Regions from separate parts of the Alishewanella sp. SMS8 genome, predicted to be linked through region 1. Evidence: predicted binding sites of a transcription regulator. Region 1 holds the regulator's gene; the other holds the start of a gene.
What was found. Region 1 encodes FliA, which starts transcription of late flagellar genes. Its sites were predicted from a motif close to CTAAAGNTNNNNNNNNNNNNGCCGATA; they were not measured.
Positions count from the first base shown of each region.

Region 1 (11,339 bases):
ATTCGCGGCCGTGGCGCAAGTGCTCGCTTATGTTTTCCAATTACGCCTGTATCGTAAAGGCAAGGGCAGTCGGCCGAAAAATCTCGCGAAAGAGCTACCCATCCCTGATGAATTTAAACACTAGCCACGAATGAGCGCCGCGTGCCGATAAAGTGTCGGCACGGTTTTATCGCTCATTTAGCTGCTTTTCAATAACCTCACCTGATACTGGAACGTTTATTGCTTTAGCCTGTTGTTCCGTCATTAAATTGTCAGGTTATCCATGCAGTTGAGCCAGCTTTACAGTAAATTTGATCGATCCCAACTTCAACACCTTAAGGGTGTCGGTACGCCAGTCTTAATTTTGGCGGCATTGGCTATGGTGGTATTACCGTTGCCACCTTTTATGCTGGATGTCTTATTCTCTTTTAATATCGCGCTGGCGCTGGTGGTGTTGCTGGTCACCATCTATACCAAACGGCCGTTAGATTTCGGTATTTTTCCCAGTGTGATCTTGATTGCGACCATCCTACGTTTGGCACTTAATGTGGCCAGTACCCGTGTCGTGTTGCTGGAAGGTCATAATGGCGGCGATGCGGCCGGTAAAGTCATTGAAGCCTTCGGCTCGGTCGTGATCGGTGGTAACTATGCCGTGGGTATCGTGGTCTTCCTGATCCTAATTATCATCAACTTTGTGGTGGTGACTAAAGGTGCCGGTCGTATCGCAGAAGTGTCTGCACGTTTTACCTTAGATGCGATGCCTGGTAAGCAAATGGCTATTGATGCCGATTTAAATGCCGGTTTAATTACCCAAGAAGAGGCCAAGGCACGCCGCGAAGATGTGACTAACGAAGCCGACTTTTATGGCTCGATGGACGGTGCCAGTAAATTCGTAAAAGGCGATGCTATCGCCGGTATCGTTATTTTGGTGATCAACCTGATTGGTGGCTTGTTTATCGGCATGATGCAGCACGATCTGAGTTTTGGCGATGCGATGGAAATTTATACTTTGCTGACCATTGGTGATGGCTTGGTTGCGCAGATCCCGGGTTTATTATTATCGATTGGTACTGCCATTATCGTCACCCGCCAAAACAAAGAAGGCGATCTGGGCAAGCAAATGACCAGTCAGTTGGGTGATAACACCCATGTGTTGTTTGTCGCCGCTGGCGTGATGACATTAATGGGCGTTGTGCCCGGCATGCCACACTTTTCATTCTTATCCCTAGCAGCGTTATTGGGCGGCGTAGCTTGGTATATCAAAAAACTGGCCAACGAAAAAGCGACAGCCTTGCAACCGCGCACAGCTACGGCTGGCCAACCTAAGCCTGAATCACAAACTGTGAAAGAGATCGGTTGGGACGATGTGCATGGCGTTGATACCATTGGTTTAGAAGTGGGTTATCGTTTGATCCCGCTTGTGGATAAAGCCCAGGGCGGCGAGTTGTTAAATCGGATTAAAGGCGTACGTAAAAAGTTATCACAAGAGTTGGGCTTTTTGGTACCGCCAGTCCATATTCGCGACAACCTTGATTTAGAGCCGAACAGCTACCGGGTGGCCCTGATGGGCGTAACCAATGGTGAGGGGGAATTACGCCACGATAATGAGTTAGCCATTAACCCTGGCCAAGTGTTTGGTACGGTAAAAGGTATTGCCACCAAAGATCCGGCATTTGGCTTGGATGCGGTGTGGATCAGTAAAGATCAGCGTGAACATGCTCAAACACTAGGTTATACCGTGGTCGATGCGGCCACCGTTGTTGCCACGCATCTTAGCCAAATTTTAACGAATCATGCCGCCAGTTTATTAGGCCATGAGGAAGTTCAAAATTTGTTAGATATGCTGGCCAAGCACTCACCTAAGCTAGTGGAAGGCTTAGTCCCTGAAACACTGCCACTGACAACCGTAGTAAAAGTGCTGCAAAACTTATTACACGAGGGTGTGCCAATTCGTGATATGCGCACAATTGTACAAACTTTGGTGGAATATGGCGCGAAAAGTCAGGATGTTGATGTGTTAACTGCGGCTTGTCGTATTGCTTTACGTCGGCTTATTGTGCAAGAGGTGGTGGGCAGTAAACCTGAGATCCCGGTGATTACTTTTGCGCCTGAGCTTGAACAAATGTTGCATCAATCCATGCAGGCTGCGGGTAACGATGGCGCAGGTATTGAACCCGGGTTAGCCGATCGCATTCAGCAGTCATTACAAGAAGCGCATCAAAACCAAGAGTTGACCGGTGAAAGTGCCATTATGCTGACGTCAGGAATTTTACGCTCAGTCATGGCACGATTCGTGAAATACACTATCCCAGGACTACGAGTGTTGTCATATCAAGAGATCCCCGATGACAAACAAATTCGAATCGTTAGTGTAATCGGTCAGCAGAATTAGGAGTAACTCATGAAAATTAAACGCTTTGTTGCCAAAGATATGCGCAGCGCCCTGGCAGAAGTCAAAGAGTTCCTCGGCGCCGATGCAATTATTTTATCTAATAAAAAAGTCGCTGGTGGTGTTGAAATTGTTGCGGCGATTGATGCAGAAGCCCCAGCAGCAACACCTCGCCAAGCCACGCCATCACAGGCTTCTAATACTGCAGAAACGGTAGCAATTGCCAGTGCACGCGCCGAGCCTCGCTTTAGTGTCAGTGTTGATGACGAGCCAGAAGCGGATCCAGCAGATTCATTACGCGCCTTACTCGCCAGACAAATGATTAAGCAACAAGGTCGGGAGCCGCAAGCCCCCGCAGCGGCACTAACCAAGCAAAAGGTTGCTGAGCCCGCGTTACAAAAAGCCCCACAATTTGAACGTCAAAATTCTGGCAATACTCAAGCTCAGTCAGCACAATGGCAAGAAATTAGTCAAGCCCAGCAAGCCCAAGCACAATTAATGCAGCAACAGTTCGCCCAAATGCAAACTGAGATGCTGTCGATGCGCCAATTACTGCAGCATCAAGTCTCGGGTTTAATGTGGCAAGATTTAGCTCGGCGCGAGCCCGTGCGGGCACTTGTGATTGAAAATCTGCAACAAATGGGCTTGTCTGAGCAAATCGCTGATCAGTTAGCCTGTTTCATGCCCGATGATTTAAATGCCGCTGCTGCATGGGATACTGCGCTAGAATTACTCTCAGGGCAGTTAAATACCACTAACGATGATATTTTGCGTCGAGGTGGGGTTATTGCCTTAGTTGGCCCAACAGGAGTAGGGAAAACCACCACCGTAGCCAAACTTGCCGCGGGTTTTGCCAAACGACACGGTGTTGATCAAGTGGCTTTAATTACCACAGATTGTTTTCGGATCGGTGCTTTTGAACAACTGGCGACATTTGGCCGCATTATCGGTTGTCCCGTTAAACAGGCGAAAGATAGCGAAGAGCTGGCGATATTGTTGAATCAGCTACAACAGCGTAAACTGGTCTTAATTGATACTGCCGGCATGAGTCAACGCGATGTGCGTTTAGCCGAGAAACTTGCGTCATTGGTCCATAATTCTCGTGTTAAAATAAAAAGTTATCTGGTATTGTCAGCCACAGCTCAGGCGCGCGTGATGCAAGAAAGTGTGCAACAATTTAAACGCATTGGCTTATCAGGTTGTATTTTCACCAAATTGGATGAATGTTTAAGTTTAGGTGAAGTGATCAATGTGGCATTACAAAATGCCTTGCCAGTCAGTTACCTAACACATGGCCAACGTGTGCCAGAAGATATTCGGATTGCTGACGCGGCCGATTTAGTAAAAGAAGCGGAGCAGTTACGTCAACAACACAGTGATAACCGCCATCAATGGTATCAAGACGACACAACGCAGGTAGCAGCTGCCTATGCCTAAAGATGTATTAGCCGATGATCAAGCCAGTGGCCTTAGAAAAATGAAGAAACAGATGGTAAAAGTGATTTCTATAACCGGCGGTAAAGGTGGCGTGGGTAAAACCAACGTTACATTAAATCTGGCTATGGCGCTGGCCCAGCTGGGGAAAAAGGTTTTAGTACTTGATGCCGATCTCGGTTTAGCCAATTGCGACGTGATGTTGGGCTTGCGCGTCGATAAAAATTTATCCCATGTCCTTGCTGGATCGGCTACTTTAGACGATATTTTAGTAGAGGGGCCTTACGGTATTAAAATTGTGCCTGCCACCTCCGGTAGTCAAAATATGACGGAGCTTTCTCCGGTAGAACATGCTAGTTTAATTCGTGCCTTCAGTGAATTACACACACCTATTGATGTGTTACTAGTTGATACCGCCGCGGGTATCTCCGATATGGTGCTTAGTTTCTCTCGTGCCTCGCAAGATGTCTTAATGGTCGTATGTGATGAACCCTCTTCCATTACCGATGCTTATGCTTTAATGAAGATTTTAAGTCGCGACCATGGCGTCGATAAATTTAAAATTGTAGCGAATATGGTGCGCAGCCTAAAAGAAGGCCAAGAATTATTTGCTAAACTGACTCGTGTCACTGATCGATTTCTTGATGTCAGTTTAGAACTAGTGGCCACCGTGCCACAGGATGAAAACGTGCGCAAAGCTGCGCGCAAACAGAAAGCTTTTATTGAAGCCTTCCCAACAACACCGGCGAGTATGGCAATTAAAACCTTAGCGCTTAAAGCCGTGAAATGGCCGTTGCCAGGCAGTGCATCTGGGCATCTGGAGTTTTTTCTGGAGCAGTTAGTACAGCCACAGTCTGATTAGGGGGTTCTGTGAACAGTAAGCTTGCCGCTTATGGTGGCGTAGACCACATGCAACAGTTAGTGGAGCGACAAGCTCCGCTGGTCAAACGTATTGCCTATCACTTATTGGCCCGTTTGCCGGCCAGTGTGCAAGTCGATGACTTAATTCAATCTGGGATGATCGGTTTAATTGAAGCTGCGAAAAATTTCGATGGTAGCAAAGGCGCGAGTTTTGAAACCTTTGCAGGCATTCGTATTCGCGGCGCCATGCTAGACGAAATTCGTCGCGGCGATTGGACACCGCGTTCAGTGCATCGTAATTCGCGTTTAATTGCCGATACCATCGCCGAACTAGAAGCTGAGTTGGGCCGTGACGTTAAAGATTATGAAGTTGCAGAAAAACTTGCTATATCATTAGATGAATATCATCATATGATTAGTGATGTTAGCTCGGGTCGAATTATTGGTATTGAAGACCTTGGTATTTCTGAAGACGTGTTGGTGACTGCTGATGATAGCGATACCGATCAGTTATATCAGCATCAAGCTAACAGCGCCTTTAACGATGCACTTGCCAAAACCATCAGCAGTTTACCAGAGCGAGAAGCGTTAGTGCTGTCGCTTTATTATAATGAAGAACTAAACTTAAAAGAGATCGGGGCGGTGCTGGATGTTAGCGAGTCTCGTATCAGTCAGATTCATAGTCAGGCATTGGTGCGTTTAAAAGGCCGAATGCAGGCTTGGTTGTAATGCATCCATATTATCTGGATGACTTTCTCTTCGGAGGGGACTTTGAATAAAAATATGAAAATCCTTGTGGTAGATGACTTTTCTACTATGAGACGCATCATCAAAAATCTGTTGCGCGATCTAGGCTTTACAAATATTTCAGAAGCAGATGATGGCAGCACGGCTTTACCAATGTTACAAGGCGGAGATTTTGACTTCGTGGTCACAGATTGGAATATGCCGGGTATGCAAGGTATCGATTTGCTAAGAGCAATTCGAGCCGATGCTAAGCTGAAGCACATTCCGGTGATGATGGTAACGGCTGAAGCTAAAAAAGAACAAATCATCGCGGCAGCTCAAGCTGGCGTTAATGGTTACATCGTCAAACCTTTTACTGCTGCAACCTTACAGGAAAAGCTGGCGAAAGTATTTGAGCGGATCGGTTAAACCGTTTCTTGCCAAGGAGTAAAGCCATGCCTGTGACTAAGGTCCCATTAATTACGCTTGAACAAGCAAAAGAACTCGTTCAGCTACTGGAGATTGGTGAGCAAGAAGTTGCTAATCAACTGGTGCAACAGCTAGGTACGCCTGGCTCGTCTGAGCTATTTGCTGAGGTCGGTAAAATTACCCGACAACTGCACGATTCCTTAAAAAACTTCCGAATTGATCCTGCTCTTAGCAATATATTGCAAGAAGATATTCCTGATGCGAAAAAGCGCTTAAACCATGTTATTGATATGACAGAGCAAGCCGCTAACCGTACCATGGATGCCGTAGAATCTTGTTTACCGATTGCGGATGAGATCACTAAACAACTTGGGCAATTAATGCCGCAATGGCAAAAGTTGATGCAGCGCGATTTGCCCTTAGCTGAATTTAAAGCGCTTTGTCATAATATTGATGGTTTTTTACAAAAAACTTCGAGCGAATCATTACGTCTAAACAGCTTGTTAACTGACGTTTTGATGGCGCAAGATTTTCAAGATCTTACTGGGCAGATTCTTCGCCGTGTGATTGAACTAGTACGAGAAGTCGAAGAAAGCCTTATCGGTCTTGTTACTGCTTTTGGTAAATCCAGTTCGCAATTTCTGGAACAACAACCCGCAAAAAGTAAAACTAAAACGTTGGTTGCTGCCGAAGGCCCGATTATTGATGCCGCTGAGCGTGCAGATGTAGTAAATGGTCAGGACGATGTCGACGACTTACTGTCTAGCTTAGGGTTTTAACTGAGGTGTCTGCAGATGAGCTTTGATATGGACGAAGATATTCTTCAGGATTTTCTGGTAGAAGCCGGTGAAATTTTGGAGTTGCTGCAAGAACAGTTAGTTGAGTTAGAGAATAACCCAGATGACGCGCCGCTACTTAATGCCATTTTCCGTGGTTTTCACACGGTGAAGGGTGGGGCGGGGTTTTTATCGCTAACCGAATTAGTTGACGTTTGCCATGGCGCGGAAAACGTATTTGATATTTTACGAACAGGCAAACGCTCGGTTACGCCAGAATTAATGGACGTGATCTTGCAAGCGCTCGATTCGGTCAACAGCATGTTTACCGAAGTCAAAGCTCGGCAACCGTTAACGCCAGCGGCGGCTGATTTACTAGCGGCACTCCATCACTACAGTGAACCTGCCGCTGCAGATCCGGTCGCTGAAGCGCCAGTAGTGCCAGCGCCGCCAGCCGCAACGGCTCAAGCGGCTGCAGAAATTGAAGATGCGGGTGATATCGACAGTATTTCTGAAGCAGAATTCGAGCGTATGCTTGATGAGCTGCATGGCAGCGGTGCCCCCGGTCGTGATAGTGCGCCTACTGCGACAACGAGTGCTGATCTTGGCGCTGATATGTCTGATGACATTACCGATGACGAATTTGAAAACCTGTTAGACCAGTTACATGGTAAAGGCAGTTTTAACAGCGACACTCCAGCTAAAGTTCCTGCAGAAGCTGAACCCGTCAAGCCAAAAGCTGCTGCGCCAAAAGATGACGAAATTACTGACGACGAGTTTGAAGCCTTATTAGATCAATTGCATGGCAAAGGCAAAGCGCCAGTGACACCCCCGGCGGCTAAAGCTACGGAGCGTCCAGTTCCACCTGCACCGGTAACAACACCGCAAACGCCTGCCGCAACAGCTGCACCAGTTGTGGCAACGCCAGCGGATAAAGGCGCACCGCCGGCTGTAGCTGCCGCTGCCGCTGAAACAACGGTACGAGTCGATACTAAACGCCTAGATCAAATCATGAATATGGTTGGTGAGTTAGTGTTGGTGCGCAATCGTTTGGTAAGCTTATCCAGCTCAACGCAAAACGAAGAAATGACTAAGGCGATTGCCAACCTTGACGTGGTCACTGCGGATATTCAAGGCGCGGTGATGAAAACGCGCATGCAGCCCATTAAGAAGGTATTTGGTCGTTTCCCTCGTGTGGTGCGTGATTTAGCACGTTCTTTGAAAAAAGATATCGATCTAATTCTTGAAGGTGAAGAAACCGATTTAGATAAAAACTTAGTGGAAGCCTTAGCCGATCCGTTAGTGCATTTGGTGCGCAACTCTGTTGACCACGGCATTGAAATGCCTGATGTCCGTGCAGCTGCAGGTAAGGCACGGACCGGTATTGTGAAATTAGCGGCTACCCAAGCTGGTGACCATATTCTGTTGACCATTCAAGATGATGGTGCCGGTATGGATCCAGAAAAACTCAAAGGTATAGCCATTAAACGCGGTGTTATTGATACCGATGCGGCCGCCAGAATGTCGGATACCGATGCCTTTAATTTGATTTTTGCACCTGGCTTTTCAACTAAAGAGCAGATTTCAGATATATCTGGTCGCGGTGTCGGCATGGATGTGGTGAAAACCAAGATCACTCAACTGAACGGTACCGTGCATATTAGTTCGAAATTGGGTGAAGGCACTACGCTAGAAATCAAGGTGCCGTTAACCTTAGCTATTTTGCCAACCTTAATGGTGGTAGTAGGTAAACAAACCTTCGCTTTACCTTTAGCCGGTGTCAATGAAATCTTTCATCTAGATCTAGCAAAAACTAATATTGTTGATGGCCAGTTAACCATCGTGGTGCGCAACAGAGCCATACCCTTGTTTTACCTCGAACATTGGTTGGTCAAAGGCTCTGATAAAAAGCTGCGCCGCGAACAAGGTCATGTTGTGATCGTGCAAATCGGCCAGCAGCAGGTAGGTTTTGTGGTTGATCAACTGATTGGCCAAGAAGAAGTGGTGATCAAAGCGCTTGATGCTTTATTACAAGGTACACCTGGCATGGCTGGTGCTACCATAACTTCTGATGGTGGTATCGCCTTGATTTTAGACGTGCCAAACCTGCTTAAGCATTATGCTAAAAAGTCAAAAATAAAATTCGAGCGCTTTAAAACGCTACGTGGTTAAGTGAGTATTGCATGACTATTAGGGTATTAATCGTTGATGACTCAAGTTTTTTCCGCCGCCGCTTAACCGAAATGTTATCGGCTGATGCCGAGTTAGAGGTGATTGATACTGCCAATAATGGGCAGGAAGCCATAGCGAAAGCATTAGCGTTAAAACCGGATGTGATCACCATGGATATCGAGATGCCCGTATTAGACGGTATCTCTGCGGTTCGCGAAATACTGAAAACTCAGCGTATCCCTATTTTAATGTTTTCTTCGCTAACACATGAAGGCGCGAAAGCGACCTTAGACGCGCTAGAAGCAGGGGCTGTCGATTTCTTACCGAAAAAATTTGAAGATATTGCCCGCGATAAGCAAGAAGCTATCGATGTGTTACGCGATCGCGTTAAAGCGGTTGCAAGACGTCGCCCCCTAGGTCGCAGTACATTCGCACACTCTCCGTTAGCAAAAACTGCTATGCCAACGACGCGCACCGCCGATGTAACAACGCGGCCATTAGCTGATGCCAGTCGCAGCCTCGGGGCTCGCAGTGCCATGCCACGGCCTACGTTAACCCCACGCAGCTCTGCCGTGACCCAAAGCAGTGGTAAAGAATATAAACTGGTTGCCATTGGTACCTCTACCGGTGGTCCCGTTGCTTTACAACGTATTTTAACGGCGTTACCCGCTAACTTCCCGTTACCGATTATCCTAATTCAGCATATGCCTGCGGCTTTTACCGGCGCTTTTGCGCAGCGATTAAACTCGTTGGCCAAAATTGAAATTAAAGAAGCCGAAGACAATGAACTGTTGCGCCCAGGTGTGGCTTATTTAGCGCCCGGCGGCAAACAAATGTTGGTGGATGGCAATGAAAGCCAAGCGCGTTTAAAAATCAAAGATGATGATTCCCCGCGAATTAATTTTAAACCCAGTGTGGATGTCACCTTTGCTACTGCCGCAAGGGTGTTTCAGCAAAAAGTGCTGGCGATTGTATTAACCGGTATGGGGTCTGATGGTCGCGAAGGTGCACGTATGCTGAAACAGCAGGGCGCAACCATTTGGGCGCAAGATGAAGCCAGTTGTGTTGTCTATGGGATGCCGCAAGCGATTGCAGCAGCAGGATTAATGGATGCGGAAGTGCCTTTAGCTGATGTGGCTGCAAGAATATTGACGGAACTAAAGCATGGATAAGTTGGCGTTTATTGGCTTTATACTGGCGGTAGTAGCGGTTGCTGGCGGCTTTGTTTTAGAAGGCGGTACACTCAGTACCTTAATGCATTTACCGGCGTTTATTATTGTATTTGGTGGCACGCTGGGTGCAGTAATGTTGCAAACCCCATTTCAACAATTTCGCTTGGGCTTATCTATGCTGCCATGGGCTTTTTTACCCCGGGCGCTACCTGTACAACAAACCATGAACCGGATTGTTGAGTGGGGAAATTCAGCGCGCGCTAATGGCTTTTTGTCATTGGAATCGGCAGCACTAGAAGAATCCGATCCGTTTTTACATCGTGGTTTAAACTTATTAGTTGATGGTGCAGAAGCCGACACCTTACAAATCACCTTAGATGCTGAATTAAGTTTGACTCGCGAACGTTTACTACGTGGCGCGCGTATTTTTGAAGCGATGGGTGGTTACAGCCCGACTATCGGTATTATTGGCGCGGTATTGGGGCTTATTCAAGCAATGAGTCATATCAGTGATCCTGATAGGCTCGGTTTGGGCATCGCCACTGCTTTTGTAGCCACCATTTATGGCGTTGGTTTCGCGAACCTTGTATTTATTCCTTTAGGGAACAAATTAAAAAACTTAGTTCAGCAACAAAGTCTTTATCACGAGTTGATTATTGAAGGCTTAGTGTCTATTGCCCAAGGGCAAAATCCGCGGACTATTGAGCGGAAACTTGCCGCCTATCGACCAGGTTAATGTATGTATCGACATCGAGGTTCTCAGCAACAAACTGAACGCGAAGATCTTGATCGTTGGCTGGTGTCCTATGCTGACTACATGACTTTAATGTTTGCCTTATTTGTTGTGCTTTATGCGTTATCTTTAGTCAAAAATGAAGAGTTTAGTGTACTCACCGATTCTATTACCAAAGTGTTTGACAAAACGGTCAAAGACCAAACCGCCGCCACCGGTGAAACCTTATTACCGTTAAGCAATAAACAAAGTGATTTTCCATTGTACGGCACTTCCCTTGAACCGGCGCAAGGGCCGGAACTGGTTGCCGACTCAGCGACCTTATCTGATGTCAGAAAACGCTTTTTAGGCAGCGCCTTACAATCCATAGAGCAAGAGTTGACACAGGCGCTAAGTAATTTAATTGAACAAGGAGTCGCTAAACTTCGGCAAGATGAAGATTGGTTGGTGATCGAGCTAAACAGCGGGTTATTATTTGCGTCAGGCAGCGCCACTGCAACAGAGTCAGCCCGTACTTTGTTAAAAGAAATTGGCAAAATCATTAATCCAATCAATAACTTTTTAAGAGTCAGAGGCTATACTGATAATATTCCTATCCGTAATGAAGTGTTTTCATCTAATTGGGAATTATCCGTTGCACGTGCCACTTCAGTGCTACGCTTATTAGA
Region 1 covers NZ_JAPJEA010000003.1:142,954-154,292, forward strand. The annotation lists gene flhB (flagellar biosynthesis protein FlhB) at 1-124, shown strand, start outside; gene flhA (flagellar biosynthesis protein FlhA) at 263-2,371, shown strand; gene flhF (flagellar biosynthesis protein FlhF) at 2,381-3,805, shown strand; gene ORJ01_RS11115 (MinD/ParA family protein) at 3,798-4,664, shown strand; gene ORJ01_RS11120 (RNA polymerase sigma factor FliA) at 4,673-5,392, shown strand; gene cheY (chemotaxis response regulator CheY) at 5,435-5,818, shown strand; gene ORJ01_RS11130 (protein phosphatase CheZ) at 5,845-6,597, shown strand; gene ORJ01_RS11135 (chemotaxis protein CheA) at 6,613-8,766, shown strand; gene ORJ01_RS11140 (chemotaxis response regulator protein-glutamate methylesterase) at 8,778-9,938, shown strand; gene ORJ01_RS11145 (flagellar motor protein) at 9,931-10,674, shown strand; gene ORJ01_RS11150 (OmpA family protein) at 10,678-11,339, shown strand, end outside.

Region 2 (11,339 bases), on a different contig from region 1:
GTTAATGATGCTGAAATCGGCGCAACCGTCGACAATAGTTGTAAGATATTAACCTGACTTTGCAAAGTAGGCTTAACTTCAAGTAAGAGTTTGTTCGCGAGATTCTGCATAAAACTAACATTTGGCCGTCCGAGCAAATAACCTTGAGCAAAATCAGCGCCTAATTCTTTACACTGAAAGAGTTCTTCCTGAGTTTCAATTCCTTCGGCAATAATCAACGCGCCGGTAGCTTTTGCTAAACTGATAATATTTTTAACAAAGGCTTTTTTGGTTGGATCACGATGAATCTCACTAATGAAATAACGATCAATTTTAACAAAATCTGGCTGCAACTCTGACCATAGTTTCAGACCCGAAAAACCGCTGCCCAAATCATCAATGGCAATTAAAAAACCTAGATCGCGATAATGCTTAACGGCTTTAATTAATAAACTCGCCTCTTCTACTTGATATTGTTCAGAAATCTCAATCACTACCTGTGACGGATCTAAACCGGCTTTTTGTAACATCGCCTTGGTTAGGCCGCTAGGATGATCAGCGGTCAGTAATAATAGTGGGTTAACGTTTAAGAATAATTTACTAGTGACGCCAGCAATAGCAAAGGCTGCAATACTCAACTCTCGACACAGCAGTTCTAACTCGGCTAAGGCATTACAAGAAAGCGCAGTTTTAAAAAGTTGCAAGGGCGAATGCAGCGGGCTGTTCGATGGGCCACGAATTAACGCCTCATAACCGAAGATCTGCGCCGAATTTAAAGCAACTATAGGTTGAAATAGCGGTTGTAGCGCTCGGGCCTGCAAAATACTTTTTAGCTCAATACAAGACTGTTCTGAAGTTGCCATACATCAAATCCAAAATTAACAACAATGAAAAGAATATGCAGGTTGTATGACAGCGATATGACTAAAAAAACAAACACAAAACACTTGCTTTTTATTTGAACAAAAACTACTGTATAACCATACACTGTATAAATAACCAGTTAGAGGTTTACATGCTTACTACCACCAAACTTTTACATTCCGATACCCTATCTCGTGCCAGCAAAACGTTAAACACGAGTCATACTGGAACAATACCGCCACTCACCTTATTGCAGCGCAATAACACTGAACTCCAACTCTTAAAATTGTTACAGCAACACCGCGATGTGGACGGCTGGATTGTATTAATTGCACCGAAAGTGAAACCTAATAAAAATTTTTGGGCAAGCTGCCAGATCCCTCTAGAAAAAATCTTAATGATTCATCCGCACCAGGTTAAGGATTTAGCGAAAACAGTACAACGCGCGATAAACAGTGCTAGCTGTAAAGTTGTGTTGCATGGTGGTGAATTAACTGATGAGGAAGCAACGCAATTAGCGCAATTAGCAGAGAAGCAGCAAACTGCGTTGTATCCCTTAACACAGGCAATGGTGAAACAACATTAAAACTCTATATCAGTGACAAGTGACAAGTGACAAGTGACATACTTTATCTAAGCTATGCATCACAATACTTAACAAAAAACGATAAATCATCAATAAAGTGAAACACCCTGAGCTGGCTTAGGGGTAAACTAGCACGCATTAATGTGGAGATAACGATGCTGTGTTATTGCTGTTCAAAAAAACCGTTTATTGAATGCTGTGCCCCTTATGTATTAGAAGGTGAATTAGCACCAAATTGTGAAGCCCTAATGCGTTCACGTTACACGGCCTATTGTCTTGGTCAGATTGACTATGTTTACCAGACTACGCATCCAACACAACTTTCAGCTGAATTGATAGAAGAAATTCAACAGTTTGCTGATAGTGTGCATTTTTTTAAGTTAGCGATCAGCGAGAGCAACCAGAATATGCATAAAGGTGAAGTAAGTTTCAAAGCCTACTTTATTATCGATAACACCGTTGAAGTGATCACAGAACAGTCATTTTTTGAATTTATTGATAAATGGTATTACCACAGTGGCAAACTGTCAGCCACACCAAGCCATAAGTTAAAACGTAATGAGCTTTGCCCGTGTGGTTCATTGATAAAAGTGAAACATTGTCAAACTCATCTAATAAGCGGTCAAGCATAAGATCAAGAAGCACTAAAGCGGTAAAGGGTTAGCATTCAGTTCTTGCAGCATTTCATATAACACGGTTTCGTCCCCTTCTTGGAGCGGTGGTTCCTTGCCACTTAGACGACGTATAGCATGCTGATCTAAATTACTCATCAAGCGACCATCTAATTTTTTGGCATCATCTTTTCTAACCCAAGGCTCAGGGGTTAAAGCGCTTTGTAATTTCAATTGGCGTAAACTCGTTTGCGCAGATCGATTAAGTTGCGCTAACACAGCCGCATCAGTTTCTTGCCATGCAAAACTGCGGCGTTGACGCACAGATAATTGCTGATAGAGCGTTGCGTTAACCTCAGCGCTTTTAGGTAATGGCGTATAAAAAGCCGCCATTTCTTGTACCGCCGGAGACAACACCGCTAACCACAACGCAAAATCAGCACGATGCTGTTGTTGCAGTGCTTGGTTAAGCGTTGTACCCAGTTGCCATTCGTTAATGATTGCTTGCATTATCTACACTTTTTAGCCTAACTGTTTGCTTTATCGGCAAACAGTCAAAAAACTTTAGTAAAGTGCTTTACTTAAAAACTGAATTTGATAATATGCGCCTGCACTTGTGGAGGGGTTCCCGAGTGGCCAAAGGGATCAGACTGTAAATCTGCCGGCACTGCCTTCGAAGGTTCGAATCCTTCCCCCTCCACCATTTCTCTTTATGCCTAATTTCTTCAATTTAAATCAAAACGCTTTAAAACCCTCTTAGGGCAAGGTGAGAACCTTCAGCAGGTTTAACAATGCGCAGCATTGAACAGCGGAACAACATGGCGCTTGCCTGAAAGGCAAGCAACGCAAGCAATTTCTTCTTCAGCAGCCTCTTTCATATTCAATTCATCGTGTTATCAGCAAAAAATGCTGTTACGACTGACTCATTGTCGCGATTAATTAATGCTGTCTTTATAAGCAAAAGCAAATAATGGCATAACAGCCAGTACTTGCTCGTACTTATTGATAATGACTATAACGTTGTCTTTGGTTAAAAGGCCGTAACTAACTGGCAAGTTGCTGACATAGCTCAGTTAATAAGGTACTGGCACCAATACGTAGCCCTTCGCTTTGCGCCGTTTTACCCGTCACTTGCTCATATAAACTGACTATCTCTAATGCTTGCTCAACGGTTTTGACACCACCTGATGCTTTAAATCCTACCGAGCGATCTGCGGCAGCTATACTGGTTAAGATGATTTTAGCCGCTTCCAAGGTAACGCCAACCGGCACTTTACCGGTTGATGTTTTAATAAACTCGGCACCACTATCTATAACCAATTCACTGGCTTTAGTAATTTGTTGTGCGGTTAATAGCTCACCTGATTCGATAATGATTTTTAAACACAGACCTTGGCTTGCTTCGCGCACCGCAGCTAAAAACTGAGCGACTTCGGTTTCTTTGCCGCTGAGTAAGGTTTGATAAGGTAAAACACAATCAATTTCCGTCGCACTGGCTTGGCGTGCTGTAGCGATGTCAGCTAGTACGGTAGATAAGGGTTGATCGCCAGTTGGAAAGTTAACAACCGTCGCCAGTGCCACAGTTTCATTAGACTGCGTAATATGTTTACGGGCCTCGGCTAAAAATTCAGGATACACACAGAATGCGGCCACCGGCGCGGGAGTTACCGGTAATTGGGCTAACCAATCGGTCATTTGACGCTGATCATCGTTATCTTGTAAGCGTGTTACATCTAAAAGTTTAAGCAGTTGCAATAAACGAAGGGGATTCATCATGGTTAGTTGCCTGTCTGTTTCATTATTACTAATTACCGACTAATTAATCGCGGTATGCTCACCTAGTGAGGGCAGAGATTAAACTAAAATAGCGATTTAATGCAAAATCTAATAAATAATTATGCCGCAATGGAATCTTTTTATAATCAGAGGGTCTTAAAAGGTGTGTTATCCCTGGATGTATTCTCCTTTTAATCAATTTATCTTGATACCGACCTGCAAAGGTCGGTTTTTTTATAACAACAACCGCTGATGTTGCTTTAGCCACTGCTCCGCTAACCTGTAATCAGCAGAAAACTTCGCTACGCGTTGCCAAAAAGCGTTTGAATGATTCATGTGGGTTAAATGTGCTAATTCGTGCACAACAACATACTCTGCTACCCAAGTAGGCGCTTGCATCAAGCGCCAATTAAACCCTACCTCAGACAAACTATTGCAAAACCCCCATTTACGCTGCCAGTTACCAATACGGATTGCCTTTGGCTTACACCCCATAAGCTGAGCTTGAGACGCTACCGCTTGCTGAAAATACTGTTCAGCAAGCGGCACAAAATATTTTTGCAGTTGTTGATTCAGGTATAAAGCACGTCGTTCTGGCTTCACCCGCGTTGGGATCGATATTTTACACTGACGTTCCGTCATTACCACATCGGCTTTGGCCGCTAACTGCCAACAAAATGGTATCGATTGCCCTGACACTAAAATTTCATGACGATCCAACGCTGCCACGGCGCTATCAGCTTCGGCTTCCGTTCGAGCAAGGTGTAACAAGATCCATTGTTGTTTGCGCGCTAATAACGCAGAGATGAACTGACTTGAAGTGCCTTTTGGTGCTCGAATGGTCAATTGCCCTGCCTTAATGGCCAATTGCACAGAACGTCGCCGACTGTAGATGACTTGATAGTTAAAAGGAAAAGCTGTTTGCCCAGATAATATTGCCAAAGATTGCTCCGGATCCGAGTTTGTCACAGGTCGTGCTGATCTGGATTACATGGTATGATCAACAATAAGCGTTAACAGGTCTTAATTCGGATAGTGTATGAAAATAATTTCTTTTAATATTAATGGTATTCGCGCCAGGCTGCATCAACTTCAAGCATTAATTGAAAAACATCAACCTGACATTATTGGTTTACAGGAAATCAAAGTACATGATAGTGAATTCCCATTAGCTGATGTTCAAGCAATGGGTTATCACGTTTATCATTTTGGCCAAAAAGGACATTATGGCGTTGCCATCATGAGTAAGCAACCGGCCAGCGAAATGCAATATGGTTTTCCCGGCGATGCTGAAGATGCTCAACGTCGAATGCTAATTGGACAATTCGATTTAGCCGATGGCAAACGCCTAACTGTGCTAAACGGCTATTTCCCGCAGGGGGAAAACCGCGAGCACCCGATAAAATTCCCAGCCAAAACTCAGTTTTACGCTGATTTGCAACATTACCTAGAAACTTCGCATAACAGCGAAAAGGACTATGTGGCCGTAATAGGTGATATTAACATCTCGCCTATCGACTTAGATATCGGCATCGGCGAAGCCAATGCCAAACGTTGGTTACGTGAAGGTAAGACCTCTTTTTTGCCGGAAGAACGTGCTTGGCTACAACAATTGAAAGATTGGGGCTTGATCGACACTTTCCGTGCACTGCATCCAGAAACTGGCGCACAATACAGTTGGTTTGATTATCGCTCGAAGGGTTTTGATGATAATCGTGGATTACGCATAGACGTGGTTATGGCTACCCCGTTGCTGGCGGCTAAGTGTATTGAGTCAGGCATCGATTATGAACTCAGGGGTATTGAACGCCCATCTGACCACGCCCCTGTTTGGTCAGTATTTAATTTAGCTTAGCTTGAGCCACTGTCATGAATGCGTCTTGTTAAAACCAACGGCGCATTACCGTATTGTCTAACTGCTGATAAGCCTGTTGAAGTAGTTTAGCCAGATCGAAATAGCTTTTTAACGAGCCAGGCTGGCTTTGTAATTGGCCATGCTTGATGATTTGCTCACGAATTTCGCTTCCCCAATTTATCAGCGCTGGAGGTAAACTGTTGTCAGCTCGTATGCCTAGCCAATAAAAACCCTGCAATGGTAACGCGGCTAAAAACAACATCATGGCAATAATCTGACCGAGATGTTCTGCACCAAGCAATTTGAATTGGACTAAAGCCGTAATTACCGATAATACCGGCAAAAAATGAACGCCTTTACGCGTTAAGAAAATGACTTTATTTTCAGGGAAAATAGCATTTAATTCTGGTTTAGTCGGCCAAGTACGACTATAACGAATACCTTGGCTTAGAATACGAATCAGCTGCAATTACTCTACTCCCGTGCTGGCCTAGTTTGATAACTTTAGCATACTTTTAATTGTTCTAAACAAAATAAAAATGCCATTGAAACGTTAATGAAAGACACAGTGACGCCTCAGATTTAACAAAATATAAACAACAAGATATTTAAACCAAATTGATAGCAAAAGTCTGCTTTTTTTACGTTCTCTGTACTTTTTCGATCATGACAGACTAAACAAAGAATATGCCAAAATAAAAATCCAATAAAATACAGAACGATAAACAAGATAAACCGTGTTATTCACAATGTTATTCACAGAATCTGTGGACAACATGAGGCTTGTTAATAACGGTTTAATGGCTTAACCACTGTTTTTTTGCTAGTAGAAATCGTTAATTAAGCTACAAATTTGAGCAAATACGGCAAAAGCAGCAGTTTTATGGCCAAAAGCGCTGCTATCGCTTTAATGCTGGGCTACATAAGGCAGTGAAAGATGCTGATATTGCAAAAACTTTAAGCTATCATCAAAGCTTCATGATCTTGGAGAGCAACAGTGCAGCAATCAGTCATCATCTGGCAACAAGATTGGACCACACTAGAAGGTTTTATTATTAAAAGCCCGTTTAGTGGTCAGGTCTTACCGATCAGCATGCATCCTGAATTACTGTATCAGCAGGATATTTTTCCGGCGACCTTATGCTGTAAATTACAACAAGGTACGCTTTATGCTCCATTCAGTGGCCACTTTACAACAGCCAGAGCCGGTGAGCGTCGTTTAATCTTTACTCATACTTCGGGGCTAACGCTGACCGTCGATTTGCCTTTTGCTATTAGCATCGATCACGGCAAAGGCTTACATTGGCTGTGCCGAGCACCACGTGAAGTCAAGGCAGGTACACCGATACTGCAAATCGACTTAGCGTATTGGCAATTAGTGCTCGATGAATTGTATTGTGTCGCGAGCTTATCTTTACCGAGCAAACTCGATAAGTTACTCAGCCGACAAGCTCAAGTGCTAGCCAACCAAGATCCTCTTTTTGTTCTGCAATTTAAAAAGTAAAAAACTATGATTACCTTATACGGCATCAAAAACTGTGACACCATCAAAAAAGCCCGACGTTGTTTAGAGCAACAAGCGTTAGCCTATCAATTTCACGATTATCGCACCGATGGCTTGGACGCTGAACTGCTAGCGCGTTTCGCCGCGGAATTAGGCTGGAAAAATTTACTTAATACACGTGGAACAACTTGGCGTAAGTTAGCTGACAGCGATAAAGCGGAGATCAACGAAACACGTGCTTTAGCCTTAATGCTAGAACAACCTGCGCTAATCAAACGGCCAGTATTACAACATAACGAACAACTGTTACTGGGCTTTGATGAGCAAGCTTATCTTGCTTTATCTGCCTCTTCTGAAAAATAGGTAATTCATTTATGACTGATCTCACCAATCCGGCCAGCAACCCAACATTAGCGCTCACCATGGCGTTAATTGAACGGGCGTCAGTGACACCTGAAGATGCAGGTTGTCAGCAACTGATGGCGGCACGTTTAGCTAAAGTGGGCTTTAATATTGAGATGATGCCGTTTGCAGATACGCTCAATATGTGGGCACGCCATGGTCAAGGCAAACCGTTATTTTGTTTTGCCGGTCACACCGATGTAGTACCGAGCGGTCCTGTCGATGCATGGCACACCCCCCCGTTTCAGCCAACCATCATTGGCGATACCTTATTTGGTCGCGGTGCTGCCGATATGAAAGGCAGTTTAGCTGCGATGGTTGTTGCGACTGAGCAATTTTTAGCAAAAGAACCGTCACCGGCTTTTAATTTAGCTTACTTAATTACCAGCGATGAAGAAGGCCCCTTTATCAATGGTACGGTCAAAGTGATTGAAACTTTAGAAGCACGCCAAGAAAAAATTCGTTGGTGTTTAGTGGGCGAACCCTCTAGCCATCTGCAAGTGGGTGATGTGATAAAAAACGGTCGGCGAGGTTCGTTAACAGGGCACTTAACCGTAAAAGGTATTCAAGGCCATGTCGCCTACCCACACTTAGCTGATAATCCTATTCATAAAGCGGCACCGGCATTGGCCGCCTTAGCAACAGAGATTTGGGATAACGGTAACGCTTATTTTCCAGCAACCAGTTTTCAAATCGCCAATATTCAAGGTGGCACCGGTGCATCAAATGTGATCCCGGGAGAATTAAACGTCATGTTTAACTTCCGCTACAGCACGGAAGTGGATGCCGAGCAGCTGCAAAGTCGAGTCTATGCCCTACTCGACAAATTTGGTCTACATTATCAGCTAGAGTGGACGTTAAATGGCTTACCGTTTTTAACCGAGCAAGGCGATTTAGTTGACTCAACGGTGGCCGCGATTGAAAAAGTACGAGGTATTACGCCACGGCTTGAAACCACAGGTGGCACCTCAGATGGCCGTTTTATTGCCCCAACTGGCGCTCAAGTGATTGAACTAGGCCCCTGCAATGCCACTATCCACAAAGTAAATGAATGTGTGGCGATTGCCGATCTTAGCCAATTAACTGAAGTGTACCTGCAATTATTGATTAATTTGCAGCAACGCTTAACCGCATGAGCCGCGCGATACTGAACCGTGCCCTGTTAACGGGGCTTGATAATTCAGCCATGCAACATATCGGCAATCAGCAGTGGCTTCACCAAGAGGCCATGGCTGCATTTCTGCAACTCAAAGCGGCCTTGGCTAATGAAGGTTTTGATTTAGCCGTGGTATCGGCTTGGCGCAGTTTCGAGCGTCAAGCTCGTATCTGGCAAGCAAAATGCTTGGGGCAACGTCCGGTTTTTAATCATGCTCAACAACGGGTTGATGTGACTTCACTGTCAGCGCAGGCACGTATTGAAGCGATTATGCTTTATTCGGCACTACCTGGTGCAAGTCGACATCACTGGGGAACAGAAATAGATGTTTATGATGCCGCGGCTGTGCCAATAGATTATCAAGTACAGTTAAGTACAGACGAATATCAAGGCGATGGGCCTTTCGCCACTTTAGCGCAGTGGTTACAACAGAATGCTGCTGACTATGGCTTCTTTTTACCTTATCGCGCATTTCGCGGTGGTGTAGCGGCAGAGCCTTGGCATTTGAGCTATCAACCGCTGGCCAGTGCATGTCAGGCAGCGCTAACCCTAGAACAATTACAACAAACCTTGATGGATAATCCGATTGCCGAGCAAGCCACAGTGTTGCAAATGTTACCGGAGTTATATCCTCGTTTTATCACTAACATTTGTGAGGCAGAAATATGAATTGGCCGTTATTTTGGGGCATCGCACTCGCTTTTGGCGTAATCATCGGCAATATCATGCTCATTAAACATTCAGCTAAAATGAAAATGCCCAGTTTAAAAGATCTAGCCGATCCGCAAGCCAAGCCTGACAACGCCAGTCAAACTGACGCTGCCAAGCAAACACAAAGTAAACCGGTTACTCCGAGCCCTGATCAAAAGCCGAATAGCCCTGACTAAAGCGTTGTAACTGGTCTCGTAAGTTAGGTGGTGTGCCCGTAATAACTAAAGTATCGGTTTTGATATCGTACTTTATCCGCTCCCCGAGTAGCTTTTCATCGAAGCTAAGCGATAAGCCGCCACCCGCACCATTAAACTTGACCATTTTTTTCAGCTCTTTCACTTCGACTGGAAATTGTTCAGCGACATCGAGCTGTTGTTCCGCACAATAATGTAAGAAACCATTACTTTGCTCAGGATCAACGACCGCCGATAACTCAGTGAGTACCACATCTTGCCCGCTCTTGGCGCGCTCTTCACAGTAGTCAAACACCTGACGCCGAGCGCTGGTTTTTTCAGAGGCATCAAATTCTGCCGCACCCAGGTATTCTTCAACTGAAGCCAACACTTTTTGGCTATTCACTCGTGCATCTGCGCCCTCGGTACAGCCTAAAAAATCTAAAAAGAAATCGGCCACTTTTCGCCCTGCACGTCCACGAATAAAACTGATGTAATTGCCTTTAGCCGCATTAACAGCATACTCCGTTAAATCTAAACGTGCGGCCAGTTGCATCCGGCCAATATCTAAATGCCGTGAAGTTGCTAACTCGAGTTGCTCCGACAATTCAAAGTGATCTTTACTGCCTAACAGGCAGACCAAAAGGTAATCGCTGGCTAAATAACGATAATGTGCCAGTAACACATAACCTGTTTCAGGTAATTGATGTTGGCTTAATTCCACCACTAATGCATCCGTAGTGGCTTTGGCAAAACCCAAAAAGTCTGTTTGATCAGCCTGCCAATCGGCTAATGCTTGTGGCACTCGTGCGGACTTCTCTGGATTAAAACTGGCATATCCTTTAGCTGGTTTGCCGTTATAGGCCAGATGTAAGGTTTCTACCAAGTTGGCAACGGCGACGTTACTGCTGATCAAACCGTCACGATAATGCGCTTGATGTTCGCCACTATCGGTCAACGCAATGTAATTAATAGCCAGATGTTGCATATCTACCGACATAAATTTTCCTGTTTTTTCTGAATTCTGTTACTATTCTATCTGTTTAAGCTTTGTTTATCTGAGTAATCCATGCCTATTGTATCAAAATATTCGACTAGCCAAATTGAAAAGCTGGTAAATCAACTTATCGACACCCTGCAAAATGAGCAGGCGACTACCGAGCTGAGCTTAATGTGTTTAGGCAATGCCGTCAGCCATGTTATTAATACATCAGTACCCGCCAAACAACGCGCTGCGGTCACTGAATCATTTAATCGGGCATTAGCGGATGCCATCAACGTAAATCGTCAGTAAACTTAACATGGTGTTAGAACAAAATCTGTCACTGGTAAAAAAAGTCAATCGCTTGCTGAATTGGGGTCACTGGTTCAGCTTTTTTAACATGCTGCTGGCTTTAGTGATTACGGCTTCTTTCTGGTGGGCAGAACCCTTACCTGTGACATTCCTTGGCTGGAGTTATCTTGTATTAACCTGGCTAGGACATACCGCATTTATCTGCTTTATGTTTTTTATTTTAACCATCTTTCCATTGTCGTTAATTTTTCCCTATCAGCGCCATATTCGCGGCCTGGCCGCAGCGCTCGCCAGTATTGGATTAGTACTATTAATCTTTGACGCCTACGTTTATAACCAGCTTGGGTATCATCTAGGCAGTGCATCTTATGATCAAACGATTGATTTATTACGCCAGCAAATAGTCACCAACCTACGTAACTTTTTGC
Region 2 covers NZ_JAPJEA010000001.1:1,985-13,323, forward strand. The annotation lists gene ORJ01_RS00010 (bifunctional diguanylate cyclase/phosphodiesterase) at 1-842, opposite strand, end outside; gene ORJ01_RS00015 (SulA-like leucine-rich domain-containing protein) at 995-1,429, shown strand; gene ORJ01_RS00020 (YchJ family protein) at 1,585-2,061, shown strand; gene ORJ01_RS00025 (VC2046/SO_2500 family protein) at 2,074-2,550, opposite strand; tRNA gene ORJ01_RS00030 (tRNA-Tyr) at 2,659-2,743, shown strand; gene deoC (deoxyribose-phosphate aldolase) at 3,085-3,816, opposite strand; gene ORJ01_RS00040 (M48 family metallopeptidase) at 4,051-4,758, opposite strand; gene xthA (exodeoxyribonuclease III) at 4,856-5,671, shown strand; gene yfbV (terminus macrodomain insulation protein YfbV) at 5,700-6,140, opposite strand; gene ORJ01_RS00055 (PTS glucose transporter subunit IIA) at 6,669-7,175, shown strand; gene ORJ01_RS00060 (ArsC family reductase) at 7,182-7,538, shown strand; gene dapE (succinyl-diaminopimelate desuccinylase) at 7,550-8,713, shown strand; gene ORJ01_RS00070 (M15 family metallopeptidase) at 8,710-9,402, shown strand; gene ORJ01_RS00075 (DUF2897 family protein) at 9,399-9,620, shown strand; gene yejK (nucleoid-associated protein YejK) at 9,580-10,617, opposite strand; gene ORJ01_RS00085 (DUF1414 domain-containing protein) at 10,687-10,911, shown strand; gene ORJ01_RS00090 (DUF3413 domain-containing protein) at 10,919-11,339, shown strand, end outside.
Region 2: ORJ01_RS00025 (VC2046/SO_2500 family protein) is a predicted target of FliA. The motif match lies at 2,582-2,608, and genes of this name have one in related genera.